Regions from separate parts of the Kitasatospora sp. NPDC057936 genome, predicted to be linked through region 1. Evidence: riboswitches for the same ligand, from Rfam matches in the RefSeq annotation. Region 1 holds a riboswitch; the other holds the start of a gene.

Region 1 (10,034 bases):
CGTGTGCGGGGTGGCCGCCGAGGCCAGGTCGCTGACCGTCACGGTGGAGCAGCAGGACCCGGAGGACGCCGCCACGAAGGCCTTCGGCTCCACCCGCACGGCCGACACGGACATCCAGTGCGACGGGACGGAGCAGCATCGCCAGCTCATCGTGTCGTCCAAGACCACCAACTGGATCCCCGACGTGGACGCCGTCCTGACCGCCACGGTCTCCAACCTCGGCTCCGCCCCGCCGGCCTCGGCCGACGCCCGCCGGATCCGGCTCGCCACCCCCACCCCCGCCGCAACCGGCTGATGCGCCCGCCGACCCGGCTCGCCCGGGCCGGCGGCGCCCTCCTCCTCGCCGCCGGCCTGAGCGCATCCCTCACCGGATGCCTCAGCGCCTACATCGGCTCGGCGCCGGAGGACAGCGGCCCCACCACCGCACCCGCCGCGCCACGGCTCCCCACGACGGCGGCCCCCAGCGGCCCGACGGCGGTGACGGTGACGATCGGGAACTTCCTGTTCCAGCCCGCGAACTTCACCGTCCGCCCCGGCGGCACCGTCACGGTGGTGAACGCCGACACGGTCGAGCACACCCTCACCGCCCAGGACCGCACGTTCGACACGGCCCCCATCGCCCCGGGCGCCTCGGCCACCTTCAAGGCACCGGCGCAGCGCGGCGCGTACTCGTACCAGTGCACGTTCCACCACTTCATGCGGGGCATCCTGACGGTGGGTTAGGCCCGTCGTGGAGTCCCCGCCGTTCGACGGGACGACGGATCCGGCCGGGCCGGACCGCGGCGTGTGCCCATGGCCGATCCCGCTCCGTAGCCGCAAGTTCACTGGTCACGACTGCTGCTCCCTTTGCACCCCATGCTCTACAGTGCTGTAGAACTAAGAGCTGGTAAAGCAGGCGCCAAGGCGGGGGCGACGCGAACAGCGAACGGGGTTGAACCATGGACAGACCGCTCCGGCTACCTCAGCAGGACCGGGCCGACTTCGAGACGGTGCTCAGCAGGGCGCTCGCGGGGGCGGCGGTGCAGGCCGCGCTGCGCGCGAGGGGGGAGCAGGCGCACGGGGTCGAGCGGTTGCGGCGGTGTGCGCGGGACAACGCGGAGTACGTGCTGGCCGCCGCCGCGCCCGAGTACGAGCGGTACGCGGGGTTGCGGGCGGACGCCGACGCGGAGGCGCGGCTGCCGGTGGACGCGCCTGCGCCGGAGCGGGCCTCGGGGTGGCTGGGGGTGCTGGCGGTGATCGTGCCGCTCGTCTCCGGGGCCGCGGCCGGGATCTTCCTGCTGCTCGGCTACGCGCTCGGGCTGGCCGACGACTCGGAGGTGCTGGGCGGGGCGCTGGTCGGTGCCGGGTGGGTCGCGGCCGGGGTGGCGCTGGTGAGTGCGCTGGCGGGCGGGATCGGGCTGGCCGCCGCGGCCTCGCGCTCGCGGGCGGCCGAGGGCGGGGACGCCGGGGCCCCGGGCGAGTTGGCGCTCGCGCGGGACGCCTGGCGGACGGCGCTGGCGGAGCGCGGGATGGTGCCGTACCTGGTCGCCCAGGCGAACGCCGGGCGCGGCGGGGCCACCGCCGCGCCCGGGTCGCGGGTGTAGAAGCCGGATACGGGCAAGGAGACCTCAAGGAGCCTGCGGTTTCGCCTGGTTGCCTTCACCGGTACGAAGGCTCCTTGGATGATCCGGTCGGCTGTGCAGGGGTGGGCGCGGGCTGCTGTTCGACGAACTCCAGCAGGTTGCCGACCGGATCCTGGGTGTAGAAGCGGCGGTTCGGCGGCAGCGAGGTGTCCCACACGACCAGCGCGCCGGAGCTCTCCAGCCGGCTCGCGAAGGCGTCGATCTCGTCGACGACCAGGCCGGGGTGGGCCTTGGCGGTCGGCCGGAAGGCGTCCTCGATGCCCAGGTAGAGCCGGACGCGGCCACCGTCGGCGGCGAACCAGCACCCGCCGCGTGCGGCGAGCGAGGCCGGGCGGGGGAGCTCGGCCATCTGCAGGATGTCGCCGTAGAAGGCGCGCAGCATGGCCTCGCTGCCGGGTGGGGCGGCGAGTTGGACGTGGTCCAGGGCGGTGATCACCGAAGGGTTCCTCTCGTGGTGCGGTGCAGGGGGCGGGAGTTGGCGGGTGTGGTCGTCAACGGTGCTGGGACGGAGGCGGGTTGGCGCCGGGCCGATGCGGTCCCCGGCGCCGCTCGCGGACGGCGTCCACGAGGATCCGGACGGTCGGGACGGGCAGGTCCAGTCGGCGGGCGATCCACGGCGCGGTGTGACCGCCGAGGGCGAGCACCCAGGCCGCGTAGAGCTGGTTGAGCTGCGGCCCGTCCTCGGTGAGCAGCAGCGGGCGGACGGCCTCCATCGGGAAGCCCTCCAGGGCGCGGGTGCTGTAGACGGGGCCGTCCGGGCCCGGCGGAGGCAGCGGGAGCCTCCGCCGGGCCGCCAGGCGGCGGCCGACGAGCAGCACGCCGACGAGCAGCAGACCGGTGGCGGCGGACCCGATGAGGGCGGCGCCGATCACCGGCCGGTCCGGGTCCGAGGCCTCGTTCAGCGCGAGGCCTTCGAGGACGAGCAGCGTCAGGACGACGAGCAGCCCCGCCGCCTCGCCGCGCCGCGGGAGCAGCTTGCCGGGAGTCATCGGAAACCTCATCGTGGCCGTGGTGACGGTGAGTTGGCGAAATGGGTCAGGCCGCGGCGGCCAGCCGGGGGTCGTACTTGTAGCCGACCTGGCGGACGGTCGCGAGGGTGGGCCGGTGCCCGGGGCCGAGCTTGCGGCGTATCCGGGCGATGTGGGTGGAGATGGTGCGGGTGTCGCCGTTGTCGGGGCGGCCCCACACGCTCTCCATCAGCTGGCGGCGGCTGTGCACCCGCAGGGGGTTGGCGACCAGGTGGGCGAGCAGCTCGAACTCCATGAAGGTGAGGTCGACTTCGCGGCCGTTCACGGTGGCGACGCGCTGCTCGGGGTCGATCGCCAGCCCGTTCGGCGGGGTGTCGTCCCCGGCCTGCGGGCGGATGGCCCGGACGGTGGCGGCCCGGACGGAACCGGCCTGTGCGGGGACGCGCTCGGCGGGGGCGGCGGGAACGGCGGGGGCGGCCTTGGCCGCGGGGGCGCTCGCCGTCGTGACGGCGCGGAGGGCGGCCCGGTGGTCGGAGAAGATGACGTCGAGCCGGGGGTAGCGGACGGCCATGACGGGACTTCCTTCGGCGTGATTCTGCTGGTGGAGTGGGTGGCAGGGGCGGACGGGCGGTCAGCTCTCGGCGTGCCAGCGGGCGCACAGCCCTGCCGTCCCGTCGGCGGCGGTGACGGCCTCCCAGCGGGCCCGCAGGCGCATCGGCGGCCCGGCCGGGGCCTGCGAACCGATGGCCCGGAGCACGGTGTCGTCGATCGGGCCCGCGGTGATCGAGCCCGCGGCGATGGGGCCCGCGGCGATCCGGCCGAGGACGCCGGCGAGGGCGGCGCGCAGGCCGCGGGGCGGAACGGTCCGGGTGGTGGTGGGGTGGAAGAAAGCGGCGACGGACATGGCGACTCACCTCGGGTTCAACGGTCGGCGGGCGTGCGAGGGCATGCCCCGGCCGGGCGTGGCGTGGGGTTGGCGGGTTGACGCGCGGGCCCGCCTGGCGGCGTGCGACGGTGACCCCCTGCGGGCACGGCACCGCGACCCGGGGCGGCCGTCCGATGCGGGGCCGCGCGGGCACGGTGGTGTGCGCATGCGCTGACGAAACGTCAGAAGCACGGTGGGATAAGGGGGTTCAGCGTCTGCCGGAGGCGTGCTCGGGCATGCGGGAACGGGGCCGACTGTGGCCCGGACTACTACTACTGCTGTCCATGCGATCGCCTCCTTCCGGTCGGACGCACCACGGGCGGTGCGTTCATCGACTCGGCAGGAGCTCGCCAACCTGCCCCCCGGGCCGCCGGCTCACCCCAACTCGTCAGAGCTTTGGCACTTCACGGCGTAATCCCCGGCCGCAACGGGCACTGCGGGGAAGCCACTTGGGATCAACCCTTAGGTCGGGAAGATCTGTCCTGAACCTGGGCGTCTCTCGACGTCGTCGGGTCAGTGGCCTGTGTCCGTGAAGACGCCTCACCGAACGAGGTGCCTTTTCAAACACCCGAAAGCATAGCCCGGAACCGGGCGATCCTCGACACCTTTGTCGAACTTCTGACACGAACTCCCGGCGAACTCCCGGTACGAACGCCCTCCCCGGAGCGCATGACGTTCGGGTGCCATCCGATTACGGTGGGTGGGAGGCGCTGTGGATCCGGGACCGGTGGTCCACAGTGGTAGGGGAGGCCGGACCATGGGACTCACCAGTCACAAGCTGCTCGCGCTGACGGCGCTGTTCACCGTGGCCACGGTGCTCGGCACGCTGTGGGTGTGGCCGAAGTTGGCCGTCCGGAGCTGGCCGGCGATGTTCCTGCGGCTCGGCACGATCGTGCTCACGCAGCTGGCGCTGGTCGCCACGCTGGGGCTCGCGGTGAACGACTACTTCGTCTTCTACAGCAGCTGGTCCGACCTGCTGGGGCACGATCGCGGGGCGGCCGTGATCCAGGGCGCCGGAGCCACCCCGAGCGCTACGGGGACGAGCGGTGCGGGGGCGAGCGGTACGGGGACCAGCGGCGCCGGGACGACCGGCACCGGGCCCGCCCGCTCGCCCGCCGGGATCCAGGTGCTCGGCACGGCGGACATCACCGGCGCCCCGGCGGGCAGCCGCGACCCGGCGCAGATCGGGCGGCTCGACAAGGTCCGCATCCCCGGCGGGACGACCGGTCTGAGCACCGACGGTTACGTCTACCTGCCGCCGCAGTACTTCCAGCCGGGCGGCGAGCACCGGCAGTTCCCCGCGCTGCTCGTGATGACCGGCTTCCCCGGCGACGCCGCCAACCTCGTCACCAAGCTGCGCTACCCGGCGTACGAGCTCGACCTGCTGCGGAAGGGCGCGATGCGGCCGGCCGTGCTCGTGCTGATGCGCCCGTCGCCGTCGATGCCCCGGGACAGCGAGTGCGAGGACGTCCCGAACGGCCCGCAGGCGCAGTCGTACTACACGACGGACGTCCCGGCCGACCTGCGCGCCTCCTACCGGGTCCTGGACGGCACCGGGAGCCTCGGCGTGATCGGCGACTCGACGGGCGGCTACTGCGCGCTCAAGCTCGGCATGGTGCACCCGCAGACCTTCCCGGCCGTGGTCTCGCTCTCCGGCTACTTCAAGGCGGCGGACGACATCACGACCGGGGACCTCTTCGGCGGCAGCGCGCAGCGCCGCGACGAGGCCGACCTCACGTGGCGCCTCGCGCACCTGCCGATGCCGTCGCTGTCGGCGCTGCTCGCGGACAGCAAGGAGGACGGGAGCACGTACGCGGACTCGTCGGCCTTCGCGGCGGCGGCCCGTCCGCCGCTCACGGTGGCGCAGGCGACGGTGGACTCGGGCGGGCACAACTTCACGACCTGGACGCGGCTGCTTCCGCCCTCGCTCACATGGCTGAGCGACCACCTCAACGCCCCATCTCCGTAGGAACGTTGGCATGGCGCCGCCCCCGTCCGGGCGGATCGGACGGGGGCGGCGGAGGGGGGCTCGCCGGGCCGGCCCCAGCGGCCCTGGTCGTGGTGCCGCGGTGCCGCGGTCGGTGGCGTGGTGGCGTGATGCCGCGATGCCGCGATGATGCGGTGCCGCGGTCGGTGGCGTCAGCGGGCGAGGAGCGGGAGCGGGGCGCCCGTGCGGGCGGGGAGTTCGAGGCGGGTCAGGAGATCGGACGGGGACACCTCGACGACCCGGCAGCCGGCCCGGTGGCGGCAGTGGCGGGCCACCGACGCGTGGCGCAGCCGGTCGAGCCGGCGGCGGGTGGCGGCGCCGATCACGAGGACGTCGTCCGGGCCGGTGACGGCGCCGACCAGGGCGGGCCCCGGTTCGGAGTTGACCACCACGGGGTGGACGACCAGGCCGGACGGGTACCCGCCGTAGGCCTGTTCGAAGGCGATGTCGAGGCGCCGGCGGGCGGCGTGCTCCAGTTCGGACAGTGGTCGCAGCCCGTCCCGGTCGTGCGCGGTCCAGGCGGCGACCGGCACGAGGGTGGCTCCGTGCCGCGCCGCTTCGCCGACGGCGTGGTAGAGAGCGGCGAGACTGCTCAGTGATCCGCTCAGGCCGACGATCACTCGGGTGGTCCCGGTCATGGCCGTTCGCCTCCGTGTGCCAGTTTGTCTTCGTGTGGGTGCGTGTCTTCGGTTCCGTCATGTCCAGTGAACCCCGGAACCACCCCGTCCGCGTCGCCGCTGACGCTGCCATGACGCGTGTCGCCCGCATCTTGACGGCCCCCTGACAGCCGTGCGTACTAGTAGCACCGGTGCCGGTACCGCTACTCGCACCGGCGGCGGTCAGCCCAGCCCCGGGACGAACTCGATCAGCAGGTCGATCGCCTTGATGCCGAGGAACGGCAGGACCAGCCCGCCCAGCCCGTACACCCGCAGGTTGCGCCGGAGCAGGTCGGTCGCGGAGGCGGGCTGGTAGCGGACGCCGCGCAGGGCGAGCGGGATGAGCGCGACGATGATCAGCGCGTTGAAGATGATCGCGGAGGCGATCGCGGACTGCGGGCTGTGCAGCCCCATGATGTTGAGGTGGTGCAGCCCGGGGTAGGCGTTCGCGAACATCGCGGGGATGATCGCGAAGAACTTGGCGACGTCGTTGGTGATCGAGAAGGTGGTCAACGCGCCCCGGGTGATGAGGAGTTGCTTGCCGACCCGGATGATGTCGATGAGCTTGGCCGGGTTGGAGTCGAGGTCGACCATGTTGCCCGCCTCCTTCGCCGCCGGGGTGCCGGAGTTCATGGCGACGCCGACGTCGGCCTGGGCGAGGGCGGGGGCGTCGTTGGTGCCGTCGCCGGTCATCGCGACCATGTTCCCGGCGGCCTGCTCCTGGCGCAGGTAGGCGAGCTTGTCCTCGGGCGTGGCCTCGGCGAGGAAGTCGTCGACCCCGGCCTCCTCGGCGATGGCCTTGGCGGTGAGCGGGTTGTCGCCGGTGACCATGACCGTGCGGATGCCCATCCGCCGCAGCTCGGCGAAGCGTTCGGCGATGCCCTCCTTGACGACGTCCTTGAGCTCGACGACGCCGAGCGCGCGGGCGCCGTGCCGGTCGTGCACGGCGACGAGCAGCGGGGTGCCGCCGTCCCCGGCGATCCGGTCGACGAGCGGTTTGGCCGCCATCGGCAGCCGGCCGCCGGACTGCACGACCCACTGGGCGACGGCGTTCGCGGCGCCCTTGCGGATGAGGCAGGCGGTCCCGTCGGGCCAGCTCAGGTCGACGCCGCTCATCCGGCTGTGCGCGGTGAACGGGACGGGCCGCTGTTCGCCGAGCTCGCCGGGCGCCCTTGGCGGCACCCAGTACTGACGAATCGTCAGTTCGACGAGTGAGCGCCCCTCCGGCGTCTCGTCCGCGACGGACGCCAACTGTGCCGCCTCGGCGAGCTGTTCGGTCGTCGCGCCGGGCAGCGGGTGCAGGGCGACGGCCCGCCGGTTGCCGTAGGTGATGGTGCCGGTCTTGTCGAGCAGCAGCACGTCGACGTCCCCGGCGGCCTCGACGGCCCGGCCGGAGAGGGCGACGACGTTGCGCTGGACGAGCCGGTCCATCCCGGCGATGCCGATCGCGGAGAGCAGCGCGCCGATGGTCGTCGGGATGAGCGCGACCATCAGGGCACACAGCACGACGGTGGTCTGCGGGGCGTGCGCGTAGATGGCCATCGGCTGGAGGGAGACGACGGAGAGGATGAAGATGATGGTGAGCGACGCGAGCAGGATGTTGAGCGCGATCTCGTTCGGCGTCTTCTGTCGGTTGGCCCCCTCGACCAGGCTGATCATCCGGTCGATGAAGCTCTGCCCGGGCCGGGAGGTGATCCGGACGACCAAGTGGTCCGAGAGCACTCTGGTGCCGCCGGTGACGCTGGTGCGGTCGCCGCCGGACTCGCGGATGACGGGGGCGGACTCGCCGGTGATCGCGGACTCGTCGACGCTGGCGACGCCCTCGACCACCTCGCCGTCCTGCGGGATCACCTCGCCGGCCGACACGAGCACGATGTCGTGCAGCATCAACTCGTTGGCGGGGATGACCTCGTGACGGTGGTCAGGGATGCCGACCCGCCAGTGCAGCAGCCGTCGGGCGGTGGTGCCGGCCTGCGCGCGGCGCAGCGAGTCGGCCTGCGCCTTGCCGCGCGCCTCGGCGACGGCCTCGGCGAGGTTGGCGAACAGCACGGTGAGCCAGAGCCAGAAGCCGATGAGCCACGCGAACACGCTGGGGCGGGCGACGGCGGTGAGCGTGGTGAGGGCCGAGCCGGTCTCGACGACGAGCATGACCGGGTTGCGGACCATCGTGCGCGGGTGCAGCTTGCGGACGGCGGCGGGCAGGGCCTCGGCGAGCTGCTGCCGGGTGATGAGGCGACGGCGTCCGTTGGCGGGGCCGCTGGGCCGATGACTGGGGTGCTGCGGTTGCTGCGGTTGCTGCGGGTGGGGCGCGTGCTGCGGGTGGTCGGTGGTGTCCGTGAGGGCCGTACGGCGCATCGTCTCGGGGACCTTCCGGGCTGCCCCTTGCGGTGGGGCGGCGGGTTCGGTGGCGACGGGAACGGCGGACAGCCCACCACCGGATTCCTGTGCGCCATGCCGGTCTTGACGCGGGCTTGGCGGCGGAACGGCCTTCTTTGACAGTTCCCTGACACCATGATCGACCCAGCCTCCGACCTGCGCGAACACCCGTTCGGGGGGCTGGGGTCGGGGGGAATGTCAGGAAGTCGTCAAGGTGGGCCCCGTTCGCGTAGGTCACGCGTCAAGGGCGGGTGCGGTCGGTGTGCGATGGGTTTGCACTGGAACCGGGGGCCGCGGACGACGGCCCTCCACGACCTTCCCTGGGAGTCTTCGATGACCACCGCCACCGCCCTGATCGACGTCGACGAGCCGCTTGAACGCACGATCCGCCTCGTGCCCGTCGCCGAGCGCCCCGAGCCCGCGCCCGCCGCCCCGGCCCCTTCCGAGGTCGACCGCAGCCGTACCCGCCCGGCGCACTGCCGGTACGCGATGCACTTCGAGGACTGACCGCCACCCGCTCGACGTTCCGTAGGAGCCGCAATGACCCAGCTCACCGCCCCTCCCTCCGTGACCTCCACCTCCGCCGACGCGCTCGGCGGCCCCTGGCCCGCGTCGGCGCGGACGGGGCCCGGCGGGGAGGTGCTGGTCGGCGGAGTCGGGCTGGCGGAGGCCGCCGAACGGTTCGGCACGCCGCTGTACGTCCTCGACGAGGCCGAGGTGCGGGGGCGCGCCCGCGCGTACCGCCGGGCGCTGCCGCACGCGGACGTGCTGTACGCGGGCAAGGCGTTCCTGTGCAGCGCGATGGCGGACTGGGTCGCGGAGGAGGGACTGGGCCTGGACGTCTGTTCGTCGGGTGAACTGTGGCTGGCCTCGTCCGCCGGGTTCCCGGCGCAGCGGATCCTGCTGCACGGCAACGCGAAGTCCCCGGAGGACCTGAGGCTGGCGCGGCGGTTGCGCGTCGGCCGGATCGTCATCGACGGGCCGGCGGAGATCGCTCGGCTCGCGGCGCTGGTGGCGGCGGACACGCCGCAGAAGGTGCTGGTCCGGGTCGTCCCGGGGATCGCGGCCGGGCACCACGCGGCCGTGCGGACGGGCGTGGGCGGCCAGAAGTTCGGCTTCCCGATCGAGGGCGGCGACGCGGCCGATGCCATTGCCCGGGTGCTCGACCAGCCGGGGCTGGAACTGGTCGGCCTGCACTGCCACTTGGGCTCGCAGATCACCGAGATCGAGCCGTTCCTCCAGTCCGTGGACACGCTCGTACGGCTGCTCGCCGACGTGCGCGACCGGCACGGCGTCGAGCTGCCCGAGCTCGACCTCGGCGGTGGCCACGGCATCCGGTACCTGCCGGGCGACGAGGAGCTGGACGTCGCCGAGTTCGCGGTGCGGGTGACGGACCGGCTGGCGGTGCGCTGCGCCGAGGCGGGCCTGGAGGTGCCGCGCCTGATCGTCGAACCCGGCCGGGCGATCGCCGGCCCGGCGGCGGTGGCGGTGTACCGGGTG
Region 2 (10,034 bases), on a different contig from region 1:
CTGCCCGCCCCGCTCGCCTGGGAGCACGTCCCCGGCGTGACGCTCGTCGGCGACGCGGCCCACCTCATGTCGCCCTTCGGCGGCCACGGTGCGAACCTCGCCATGCTCGACGCGGCCGAACTGGCCCGCGCGATAGCCGAGGAGCCCACGCTCGACGCCGCCGTCATCCGGTACGAGACGGCCATGTTCGCCCGCTCCGGCCCGCTCGCCGTCGGCGCCAACGAGGCGCTGGAGCGGTTCTTCGCCTCGGGCTCCTACATCCCGGACCACGCCGCCGAGCACCAGGAGTACCAGCGTGCCGCGGCGGCGTACCGCGACCGCCAGGCTGATTAACCGTCCGCTTCCCCGCCGAGGCGCTGGAGCAGGTCGAGCAGGGTGGCGCGGTCCCCGGGCGGCAGGGGGGCGAAGCACTCGGCGAGCACCTCGTCGGCGACCCGGTGCCCGGCGGCGAGGACCTGCTCGCCGGCCGGGGTGAGGTGGTGCTCGATGCGCCGCCCGTGCCCCGGCCGGCGCTCCACCAGGCCCTGGGCCGTCAGGCGGCCGGCGAGCGTGCCGAAGGCCTGCTCGCTCTGGAAGGTCGCCGCGGCGAGCGCGCGGGCGGACGCCCCGGGCGAGCGGCCGATCGCCCGCAGGGCGTCCCACTGGGCCAGCGTCGTACCGACGGTGGCCAGGGCGGTGTCGAGCGCCCGGTGCTGCCGGTACTGCGCCTGCTTGACCGCTCGTCCGAGAACCTGCAGCTCACCATGCATGGGGCGAGTCTAGGCCGGGTCCGCCCGATAACCAAGCTAGCTTATATAAAGATATTTAGTTACCCTGGGGCCATGACCCTCTTCCACACCACCGTCATGTACGGCGACCTTCCCCTCACCCTCTCCGAGGCCGGCCGCGGCAGGCCGGTCCTGCTGCTGCACGGCGGCGGAGGCCCGCACACGGTGGCGGGCCTCGCCGAGCACCTCTCCCGCAGCGCGCACACCATCGCGCCGACGCACCCCGGCTGGAACGGCACCCCCCGCCCCGACTGGCTGGCCGGCGTCGACGACCTCGCCCTCTTCTACCTCCGCATGCTGCACGAGCGGGGGCTGGAGGACGTCCTGGTCGTCGGCTCCTCACTGGGCGGCTGGACGGCGGCAGAGATGGCCGCGCTCGACACCACCGGGATCGTCACCGGCGTCGTCCTGATCAACGCCGTCGGCGTGCGGATCGAGGGCGAGCCGATCACCGACTTCTTCGCCCTCGACGCCCGCGCCGCCGCCGAACACTCCTGGCACGACCCCGACCGCTTCTTCGTCGACCCGGCCGGCCTCTCCGCCGACCAGGTCGCCGCCCACCAGGCCAACATCGCCACCATGCGCGTCCTCGCCGCCGACCCCTACATGCACGACCCCAAGCTGCTCCACCGCCTCCCGCGCGTCGAGGTGCCCGCCCTCGTGCTGTGGGGCGAGAGCGACCGCGTCGTCACCCCGGCCTACGGCGCGGCGTACGCGGACGCCTTCGGCGACGGGCGCTTCGAGCTCATCGCCGGGGCGGGCCACCTCCCGCAGATCGAACAGCCGGAGGCGACCTTCGCCCTGATCGACGCCCACCTGCACGGTGGGGAGTGACCTACGTCAACGCGCGGTCCAGGAGGGGGAGCAGCTGCTCCCAGTGGCGCTTCAGGCCGTCCGGATCGAAGGCCGAGGTGTCGGACATCGTGAAGCCGTGGACGGTGCCGGGGTAGATCTCGGAGGTGTACGTGAGGCCGGCCGCGTCCAGGGCCCGGTTGAGCTCGGCGAGGGCCTCGGGGGTCAGGTCGCTCGCGGCGTGGCCGAGGTGGACCTCGGCGGTGATGGCCGACAGGAGGCGGTGCAGGCCGTCCGGCCCCTCGGCGACCACCGGGCCGTGGAATCCGGCGACGGCGGCGACCTGCCCGGGGTGGGCCGAGGCGGTGCGCAGCGCGAGGAGGCCGCCGAAGCAGTAGCCGGTCACGGCGACCGGTCCGGCGGCGACCTCGGGCCGGGCGGTGAGGAAGCGGACGAAGGCGTCGGCGTCACGGAGCGTCAGTTCCGTCGTGTGCGCCCGGACCAGGGGCATCAACTGCCCGACGATTCCGTCCCGGGCGTCGTCGTCGATGTACTCGGGGAGCTCGACGACGGGCGACGGGCCCTGCCGGTAGAAGAAGTTGGGCACGAGCACGTAGTAGCCGTGCCCGGCCAGCTCGCGGGCCATCTCCTGGATCACCGGGCGGATGCCGAAGGCGTCCGGGTACATGAGCACCCCGGGATGCGGCCCGTCCTGCTCGGGGAAGGCGGCGAAGGCGTCGGCCCGGCCGTCGGGGGTGGGGATCAGCGGTGTCGCGGTACGGGTGGGCATGGAGTCTCCTGTCGTGGTCGGTGCTTCGAACCCGAGGTCGAACACGACGGAGGAGGGGCCCGCGCGCAAGAGCCGGGCCTTCGATCGAACTGTGGGCCCGTACCGGCCCGTCCGGCGCTCAGCGGAGCGCCGGGGCAGCAATCCGTGTGTGGCGCAAGGCCGTCCCGGTAGTCATCGCCGACAACCCTAGTGCGCCGGGCGCTGCCGATCCACTGATCGGGGACGGTCGTCGGATGCCTCCCGGTCGGTGACCACCGACCGTACCGCGGTGCCCGGACGGTACGGAACACCCGTACTGTCCGGGCGGGGAAGACCGCAGGAGTCCGACGGCAGCCGGAAGCTAGCTAATCGTGGATCCCGGGCGTTGGGCGGGCAGGCCGCTGCGTTCGTTCTGGAGGTCCCACAATTCGCGGAAGCGGCCGCCCTTCTCGGCCACCAGCTGGGTGAAGGTGCCCTCCTGGAGGACCTTGCCGTCCTCCAGGACGACGATGCGGTCGGCGACGGCCACGTTCGTGAGCCGGTGCGTGACGAGGACGACCGCCCGCTCCTGCGCGACGGCGCGCAGGTTGCGGAAGATGCGGTGCTCGGCGCGCGGGTCGAGGGCGGCGGTGGGTTCGTCGAGGACCAGGAGGCCGGCCTCGCGGTGGAAGGCGCGGGCGATCGCGAGGCGCTGCCACTGGCCGCCGGAGAGTTCCTCGCCGCCCATCCACTCGACGGCCAGGAGCGTGGACAGGCCCCGGCGGAGCTTGGCGACGACCTCGGCCGCGCCGGAGGCCTCGGCGGCGCGCAGCACGGCGGCGTCGCCGTCGGCGGCGGGCTGGCCGAGGGTGATGTTGTCGCGGCAGGTGAGCGGCCACCGGGCGTAGTCCTGGGGGACGACGGCGACCTGGTGCCACAGGGCGTGCGGGTCGAGGTCGCGAGTGTCGTGGCCGTCCCACCGCACGGATCCGGCGGTGGGCAGGTAGAGGCCGGACAGGAGTTTGGCGAGGGTGGTCTTGCCGGAGCCGTTCTCGCCGACGAGGGCCAGGATCTCGCCGCGTTCGACGTGCAGGTTCACGCCGTCGAGCGCCGTGCGTTCGGAGGAGGGGTAGGCGTAGCGGAGGTCCTCGACGGCGATGCGGCGCGGGGGCTCCGGCACCCGGTCGCCGCGCCGGGGGCGGTGGCCGCCGGCGGTGTCGAGGAAGGTGGACCAGTCGTCGAGGTACATGCCGGTGCGGAACAGGTCGGCGCCGTAGCCGACGATGCCGTGCAGGCTGGTGCCGACCGCGCCGAGCGCGAACACCGCCGCGCCGCCCTGGGGGAGGCCCATGCGGCCGGTGCTGACGAGCCAGAGCATCGCCGCCCACACGAGGGCGGTGCCGAGCCCGGTGGCGGCGGCGCCGAGCACCGAGACGCGGGCGCTCTGCAGTGCGGCCCGGCGGGAGGTGGCGTCGAGGCGGCGGCCGACGTGCTCGTACTTCTCGAGCAGGAAGTCGCCCATGGTGTCGGAGCGGATCTGGTCGGCGTTGCGTTTGACGTGGATGTACCAGCGCAGGTTGGCCATGATCCGGCGGTCGCCGATGGTGGCCCGGTTCGCGAGGAACTGGACCCGGGCGGCGCGCACCGACGCGAAGCCCTGCGGCAGCGCGGCGAGCACCAGCAGCGGGAGCAGGAGGGGGTGGAGGACGGTGAGGACGCCGGCGGCGCCGATGAGCGAGGCGACGGAGGCGATCAGGTTCTGCGCCTCGCCGACGATGTCGACGCACACGTCGGCGCCGCGGTCGGCGGCGTCCAGTTCGTCGTTGTAGCCGGCGGTGTCGTAGGCGGTGAGCTCGGCGGCGACGGTGGCGCGCAGGACGGCCGCCTCGGCCTCGCGGGAGATGCGCGGGGAGAGGTGGATGGTGATGGTGCGGATCGTGATGCCGAGCAGCGAGCGGGCGCCGGCCGCGGCCGCGATCACCAGGATCGACGGCGCGGCGTGCGCGAGCTTGTCACCCACCCGGCCGGGGCCGAACAGGGCGGCGATGGTGCCGGTCGTGGCGAGCAGGCCGGTCGCGCCGAGCACGGCGGAGAGGACCTGGCAGGCGAGGAGCAGGGCGACGGAGAACCGGTCGATGCGCCAGCCGAGGCGGAAGGCGCGGACGACGAGCGTGGGCAGGCGGCGGGCCATCGCGCCGACGCTGATCGCCTCGATGGTCTCGATGCGGCGGCGGTCGGCCAGCCACGTGAGTTCCTCGTCGGCGTCGTCGGGGGCGTTGACGCCGTCGGCGGACCGCTGGGTCGGGGCGCTCATGCTCCCACCTCGCGGGGGTCGTTGAACACCGGGGTAGGGGGATTCACCACAGCTCCTCCAGGCGCGTGAACGGACGTGCGGAGCCGTCGCCGGGCAGCCCAAGTAGAGCCCAAATGGGCAAAGGGACAACGGAGTTGAGGCTGCACGGCGGGCGGCGGAGGTCCGATGATGGTGCTGTTCGAGCCCGTCGTTCAAGCGATTTGCTCCCGGGCGAGCCCGGGTCGAACGGGGTGTTTTCGAGCACCCGGCGGGAGGCCCGTGGAGCGGCGGGAAGCCGGGCGCGCAAGGCGCGGAGACGTCGGCGGGGGAGGTCGGACGGCGCCGCGGACCCGATGCCGGATTCACTCGTTCGGCTGGTCGTGCGGCGCGCGCGGGGGCCCCGAACGCCACCGGGCCTGCCGTCCGTGGACGACAGGCCCGGTGGCGGTTCCCGGTCGGTCAGCCGATGCCGAACCAGCCGAGGACGGTCTGGCCCAGCAGGATCGTCGACATGAGTGCGACGCCGACGACCGCGACGGTGGCCACGACGCGGTAGCGGGGGCTGTTGGCCGCGTCGCCGAGGACGGACCGGCGGTTGGTGAGCACCAGGAGGTAGACCAGCACGATCGGGCTGATCAGGCCCTGGAGCACCTGGGTGCCGATCAGCAGCTGGATGAGGTCCACCGGGGTCAGCGCCACGATGGCGCCGAGCGCGATCTGGGCGGTGAACAGCCCGAGGAACAGCGGCGCGTCGCGGAAGCTGCGCGACACGGAGCGCTCGACGCCCGCGGCCTCGCCGATCGCGTAGCTGGCGGAGAGCGGCACCACGGCGCCGGCCAGGGCGGAGGCGCCCATCAGCCCGAAGGCGAACAGCAGCTCGGCGCCGTGCCCGGCGACCGGCTTGAGCGCCTCGGCGGCCTCGGAGGCGGACTCCAGCGGGCCGGTGCCGCCGATCGCCGAGGCGGTCGCGATGATGATCGTCAGGCTGATCACGCACGCGAACACCGCGCCGAGCACGGCGTCCGCCCGGATCAGCTTGTAGTCGGCCGGCTTGGCACCGCGGTCGACGACGCCGGCCGCCGCGTAGAACTGCATGTACGGGCTGACGGTCGTGCCGATCAGCGCGACGGCCAGCAGGATGAAGTCCTTGCTGGGCTCCAGGTGCGGGACGACCAGGTGCTCGCCGACCTGCCCCCAGTCCGGGTGGCCCATGACCATGGCGACGGGGTAGGCGAAGAACGCCAGCGACATCACCAGGAAGATGCGCTCGGCCCACTTGTACGAGCCGAACAGCACCAGCGACCAGAGCAGGACGGCGGCCGGCGGGATGACCGCCCACTTGGGCACCCCGAGCAGTTCGAAGGCCGCGCCGATCCCGGCGAACTCGCTGACGACCAGCCCGGTGTTGGCCAGCAGCAGGCAGAACACGGCGAGCGCGGTGAGCCGCAGGCTGAACTGCTCGCGGATGAGCGCGCCCAGGCCCTTGCCGGTGTGCGCGCCGAGCCGGACGGCCATCTCCTGCACCATCACCAGGGCGATGGTGACGAGCACCATGAAGAACAGCGTCCCGTAGGTGAACTGGGAGCCGGCGCTGGCGTAGGTGGCGATGCCGGCGGCGTCGTTGCCGGCGTTGGCCGCGACCAGCCCGGGACCGGCCACCATCGCGACGGCGGCGATCCGGCGGAAGCCTCTTCGGCGTCCGGGCGAGGGCGCGGACGACCGCGGCTCGGCCGGCGCGGCCGCGGACGCGTCGGCGCCGGGGCGGGTGTCGAGGTCGCGGGTCACTTGAGGAGCCTCCGGAAGTGCAGGCGCCCGCGCTCGGGGAGCAGCGAGTCGAGGATGTCGTCGGCCAGGACCCGGCCGAGGGGGCGGTCGGTGTCGTCGACCACGAGCAGGGAGGTGGCGCGGGCCGCGACCAGGTGGTGGGCTGCCTCGGCGAGGCGGGTGTCGGGGCGGACGGTCACCGGCGGGCCGAACTGGGCCCGCCAGGCGACCAGGTCGGCGATCACGGTGGTGTCCTCGGCGACGGCGAGGTCGAACAGCGGGATGTCGCCGACCAGGACGCCGTCGTCGTCGAGGACGGTCACCGCGTCGATGTCGGTGCGGTGTTCGGCCTGCGCGGCGAGTTCGGCCCGCACCTCGCCGACGGTCTGGGCGGACTCGGCGGTGACGAGCAGGGTGGTCATCGCGCCGCCGGCCGTGCCCTCGCGGTGGGTGAGCAGGGAGCGCAGCTCGGCGGCCTCGGGCTCGGGCATCCGGGCCAGCAGGTTCTCGCGCTCGCCCGGGTTGAGGTCGCGCAGGGCGTCGGCGGCTTCGTCCGGCTCCATCTCGTCGACCAGCCGGGCGGCGTGCTCGGGCGGCGCCTCGCGCAGGAGGTTCTCCAGCTCGGCGGGCTCCATCTCCTCCAGGGCGTCCGCCGCGTGCTCCGGCTCCAGCCAGCCGAGCAGCTGCTGGCGCTCGTGGCGGCCGAGGTCCTCCAGGATGTCGGCGAGGTCGGCCGGGCGCAGCCGGTGCAGCGCGGAGCGGGAGGCGCGCAGCCGCACCTCGGCGGGGCCGTGGGTGGCCTGCTCGCCGAAGGGGGCGACGGACTGCCAGTCCAGGACGCCGTCCGGGGTGGGGCGGATCTGCCAGCGGCGCGGGCCGAGGCGGCGCAGGAGGGTGGGCAGCGAGACGTCGACGCCGACCAGGACGGTGCGGGCGGCGAGCGGGGCGAGGTAGAGGTCGGCGGCGCGGGTGACCTGGACGCCGTCGACGTCGACGAGCTGGTGGTCCATCACGTCACGGGCGAGCAGCACCTCGCCGGGCCTGCGGTTGAACTCGCGCAGGTCGACGCGGGAGGTGCGCAGCCGCACTCCGCAGGTGTGGATCCGCTCGACGGCGGTCGCCGCGATGAACGCGCGGCGCCGGCCTATGCGGATGATCAGGCCGGTGACGGGCGGGTAGGGCTCCGGCCCGTAGAGGCGGGCGACGACGTCGACGACGCGGCCCACCTCCTCGCCGGCCTGGTTGGTGACCGGGCCGCCGACCAGCCCGGCGAGCGAGACGAGCGACGAGCGGACGGCCTTGGTGACGGTGGTGCGGCGCTCGGCTTCGACCGTGCGGTCGCGAAGGCGCGCCGTGGCGGACGAGAACAGCGTGGTGGTGGCCATGGAGAAACCCCCCTTGCCCCGGCAGGACGGGACATCGGGCCGCCCGGTGGCATGGCGCTGCCAACCTTGACCGCAGGGCTCACCGGGCGCGCGCAGGGGCCTCCCGCGTCACGTGGACGCGAGGGGGGAAGCGGAGCGGACCCGGCAGGTCAGGGAAGGAGGAGCCGCCTGGAGCAGCGGAAGAAGGACGGCGGGAACGAAACGGTGAAGGGCCGACTATGGCCAGGACTTCCGTCCATCACGCCCCCTCCCGATCTCGGCCGCGATCCGGCGCCGCGGCGGCATGGCAGGGCGGACGGACGTCACCGCCCGATGCACCCCAACTCGTCAGAGCTTTGGCACTCCACGGCGTGTCCCCGGCCGGTTCGGGCGGGGAAGCCACTTGGGGTCACCCCTTGGGCCGGGGAGACCTGTCCTGATCCGGAGCGTCTCTCGACGGGTGGGATCAGTGGCCTGTGTCCGTGAAGACGCCTCACCGAACGAGGTGTCTTTTCGAATCCTTGACAGGATAGGGCCTTGCCATCCCTCCGGCATAACCCTTGACCTGAGCTTGACCCCGCCCCGACCAGCGGGGGAGCCGCCGGGCGCGCGTCGGGGCGCGCGCGAGCGGAGGCGTACGCGGGGGCCGGGAAGGCGAGAGGACCCGGGAGCGTAGCCTGCTCCCGGGCCCCTGTGTGCCGCCCAATTGCTCACACCGGCACGTTTAAGGGCCGCGGATCAGATTGAAACCGACGCGTTCTGCCGTTGAACTACCGTGCCACGGAGCGGCACAGGCAGGACTTGAACCTGCATTCGTCGATGTTCGTCCGCACCCGGTCGATCCGGTGTTCGGCGGCGAATGCTGAGACTGGAGCGAGAGTCTGAGTTTGACGGGGCCCGCCTCTGCCTGGCTTGGGCTACCCCGGCCGGTGGTGCCGGGGGGAGGATTTGAACCTCCACTGTGACCCCTGGGTCAGCTTCAACATCAGTGTCAGCTTTTTCGCACCGCGCGAGCGCCCCCATCCGGTCTCCCGGAGGGTTCTCGGCGCCGTTCGGTGCACCCGCCCGGCTCCCCGGACGGGTGATCAGGAGGCTACCTGAACAGGTAGCCGAAGACGGCGTCGCCCACGCGCTGGTCGGTGACCTCCACGGCGTTGGCCTCCTCGCGGGCGAACTTGACCGCCTGCTGGAGCTTCTCCACCCGTTCGGCGAGCTCGTTCACGCGCCGGGCGGGCAGGGCGCCGGAGAACTTGACGGTCGTCCAGTACCCGACCGGGACGTCCTCGTAGTAGACCTCGACCTGGGCCGGGTGCTTCTCGGTGGCCTCGGCCTTGACGTGGTTGCGCGGCACCTTCTTGGTCCGGATGGTGCGCACCGGTTCGGTCTTCCACGAGTCGGTGGACGGGTCGAGGTTCCACGACTCGGAGGCGTCCAGCACCGGGAGCTTGCGCACGAAGGTGAACAGGTCGGTGAGCTGCTTCTCCAGGAAGAGCAGGTACGGGACGGGCACCTGGGCGAGCAGCACCTGGCCGTCCACCACCACGTCGGCGCGGGCACCGAGGTTGGCCCAGTCCTTGGTGGCCGTCACGTCGAACAGCCGGGTGAGGGTCGTCGAGGTGGACCGCAGGATGTCCTCGGCCTTGAGCTGCACCCGGGTCGACTCCGGCGGCAGCTGCTCGCCCTCCTCGTCCTTGGGCTGGTAGGTGCGGGAGATCCCGGCCAGCAGCGCGGGCTTCTGCAGGTCCTGGTGGGCCTGGGTCAGCTCCTGGAAGGACTTGGACTTGACGCCTTTTTCGACGGCGATGATCTGGTTCAGCTTTGCCACGTCGAGGACGCTAGCAGTCCCGAACTGGTGCGCGATACCCAATTTATGACCAAGCGGCTTCCCGCGGACCGGGCCGTGCCGGCGGGCCCGGACGGATAGGCCCGGACCGACGGGTCTGTACCGCGGCGTGTCCGGGGACAGCGGCACGCCACTAAGGTATGGGCCCGTGACAGCATCGAACGGGGCAGTCGTCGGGGGTCGGTACCGGCTCCACGACCTCATCGGGCAGGGCGGCATGGGCCGCGTGTGGCGGGGGCGCGACGAGACCCTCGGGCGGGACGTCGCCGTGAAGGAGGTGCTCCTGCCGGCCGGCGTCGACGACGAGCACCGCGAGCAGCTCCTCCAGCGCACGCTGCGCGAAGCGCTCGCCGCCGCGCGGCTCAACCACCCGGGCATCATCACCGTGCACGACGTGGTCGAGCACGAGGGCGCGCCCGTGATCGTCATGGAGTACGTGACCGGCGCCTCGCTCGCCGCGCTG

Evidence for each region. Region 1 has a riboswitch for magnesium ahead of ACFVU9_RS31265 (hypothetical protein). Riboswitches for the same ligand answer to the same signal wherever they lie in the genome.
Region 2: it holds a riboswitch for magnesium, as region 1 does, so the genes downstream of both, ACFVU9_RS01555 (magnesium transporter MgtE N-terminal domain-containing protein) here and ACFVU9_RS31265 (hypothetical protein) in region 1, are expected to answer to the same signal.

The regions. Positions count from the first base shown of each region.
Region 1 is NZ_JBHVPD010000073.1:27,837-37,870, reverse strand. Features, by position in the region: gene ACFVU9_RS31295 (hypothetical protein) at 1-295, shown strand, start outside; gene ACFVU9_RS31290 (cupredoxin domain-containing protein) at 295-723, shown strand; gene ACFVU9_RS31285 (hypothetical protein) at 939-1,583, shown strand; gene ACFVU9_RS31280 (glyoxalase) at 1,639-2,058, opposite strand; gene ACFVU9_RS31275 (hypothetical protein) at 2,114-2,611, opposite strand; gene ACFVU9_RS31270 (winged helix-turn-helix domain-containing protein) at 2,658-3,161, opposite strand; gene ACFVU9_RS31265 (hypothetical protein) at 3,222-3,494, opposite strand; M-box (ykoK) riboswitch at 3,888-4,074, opposite strand; gene ACFVU9_RS31260 (alpha/beta hydrolase) at 4,273-5,484, shown strand; gene ACFVU9_RS31255 (universal stress protein) at 5,655-6,140, opposite strand; gene kdpB (potassium-transporting ATPase subunit KdpB) at 6,342-8,513, opposite strand; gene ACFVU9_RS31245 (hypothetical protein) at 8,868-9,041, shown strand; gene lysA (diaminopimelate decarboxylase) at 9,075-10,034, shown strand, end outside.
Region 2 is NZ_JBHVPD010000002.1:88,864-98,897, reverse strand. Features, by position in the region: gene ACFVU9_RS01585 (FAD-dependent oxidoreductase) at 1-333, shown strand, start outside; gene ACFVU9_RS01580 (MarR family winged helix-turn-helix transcriptional regulator) at 330-749, opposite strand; gene ACFVU9_RS01575 (alpha/beta fold hydrolase) at 822-1,601, shown strand; gene ACFVU9_RS01570 (dienelactone hydrolase family protein) at 1,603-2,349, opposite strand; gene ACFVU9_RS01565 (ABC transporter ATP-binding protein) at 2,690-4,621, opposite strand; gene ACFVU9_RS01560 (NRAMP family divalent metal transporter) at 5,060-6,385, opposite strand; gene ACFVU9_RS01555 (magnesium transporter MgtE N-terminal domain-containing protein) at 6,382-7,749, opposite strand; M-box (ykoK) riboswitch at 8,061-8,240, opposite strand; gene ACFVU9_RS01550 (hypothetical protein) at 8,822-9,553, opposite strand; gene ACFVU9_RS01545 (serine/threonine-protein kinase) at 9,720-10,034, shown strand, end outside.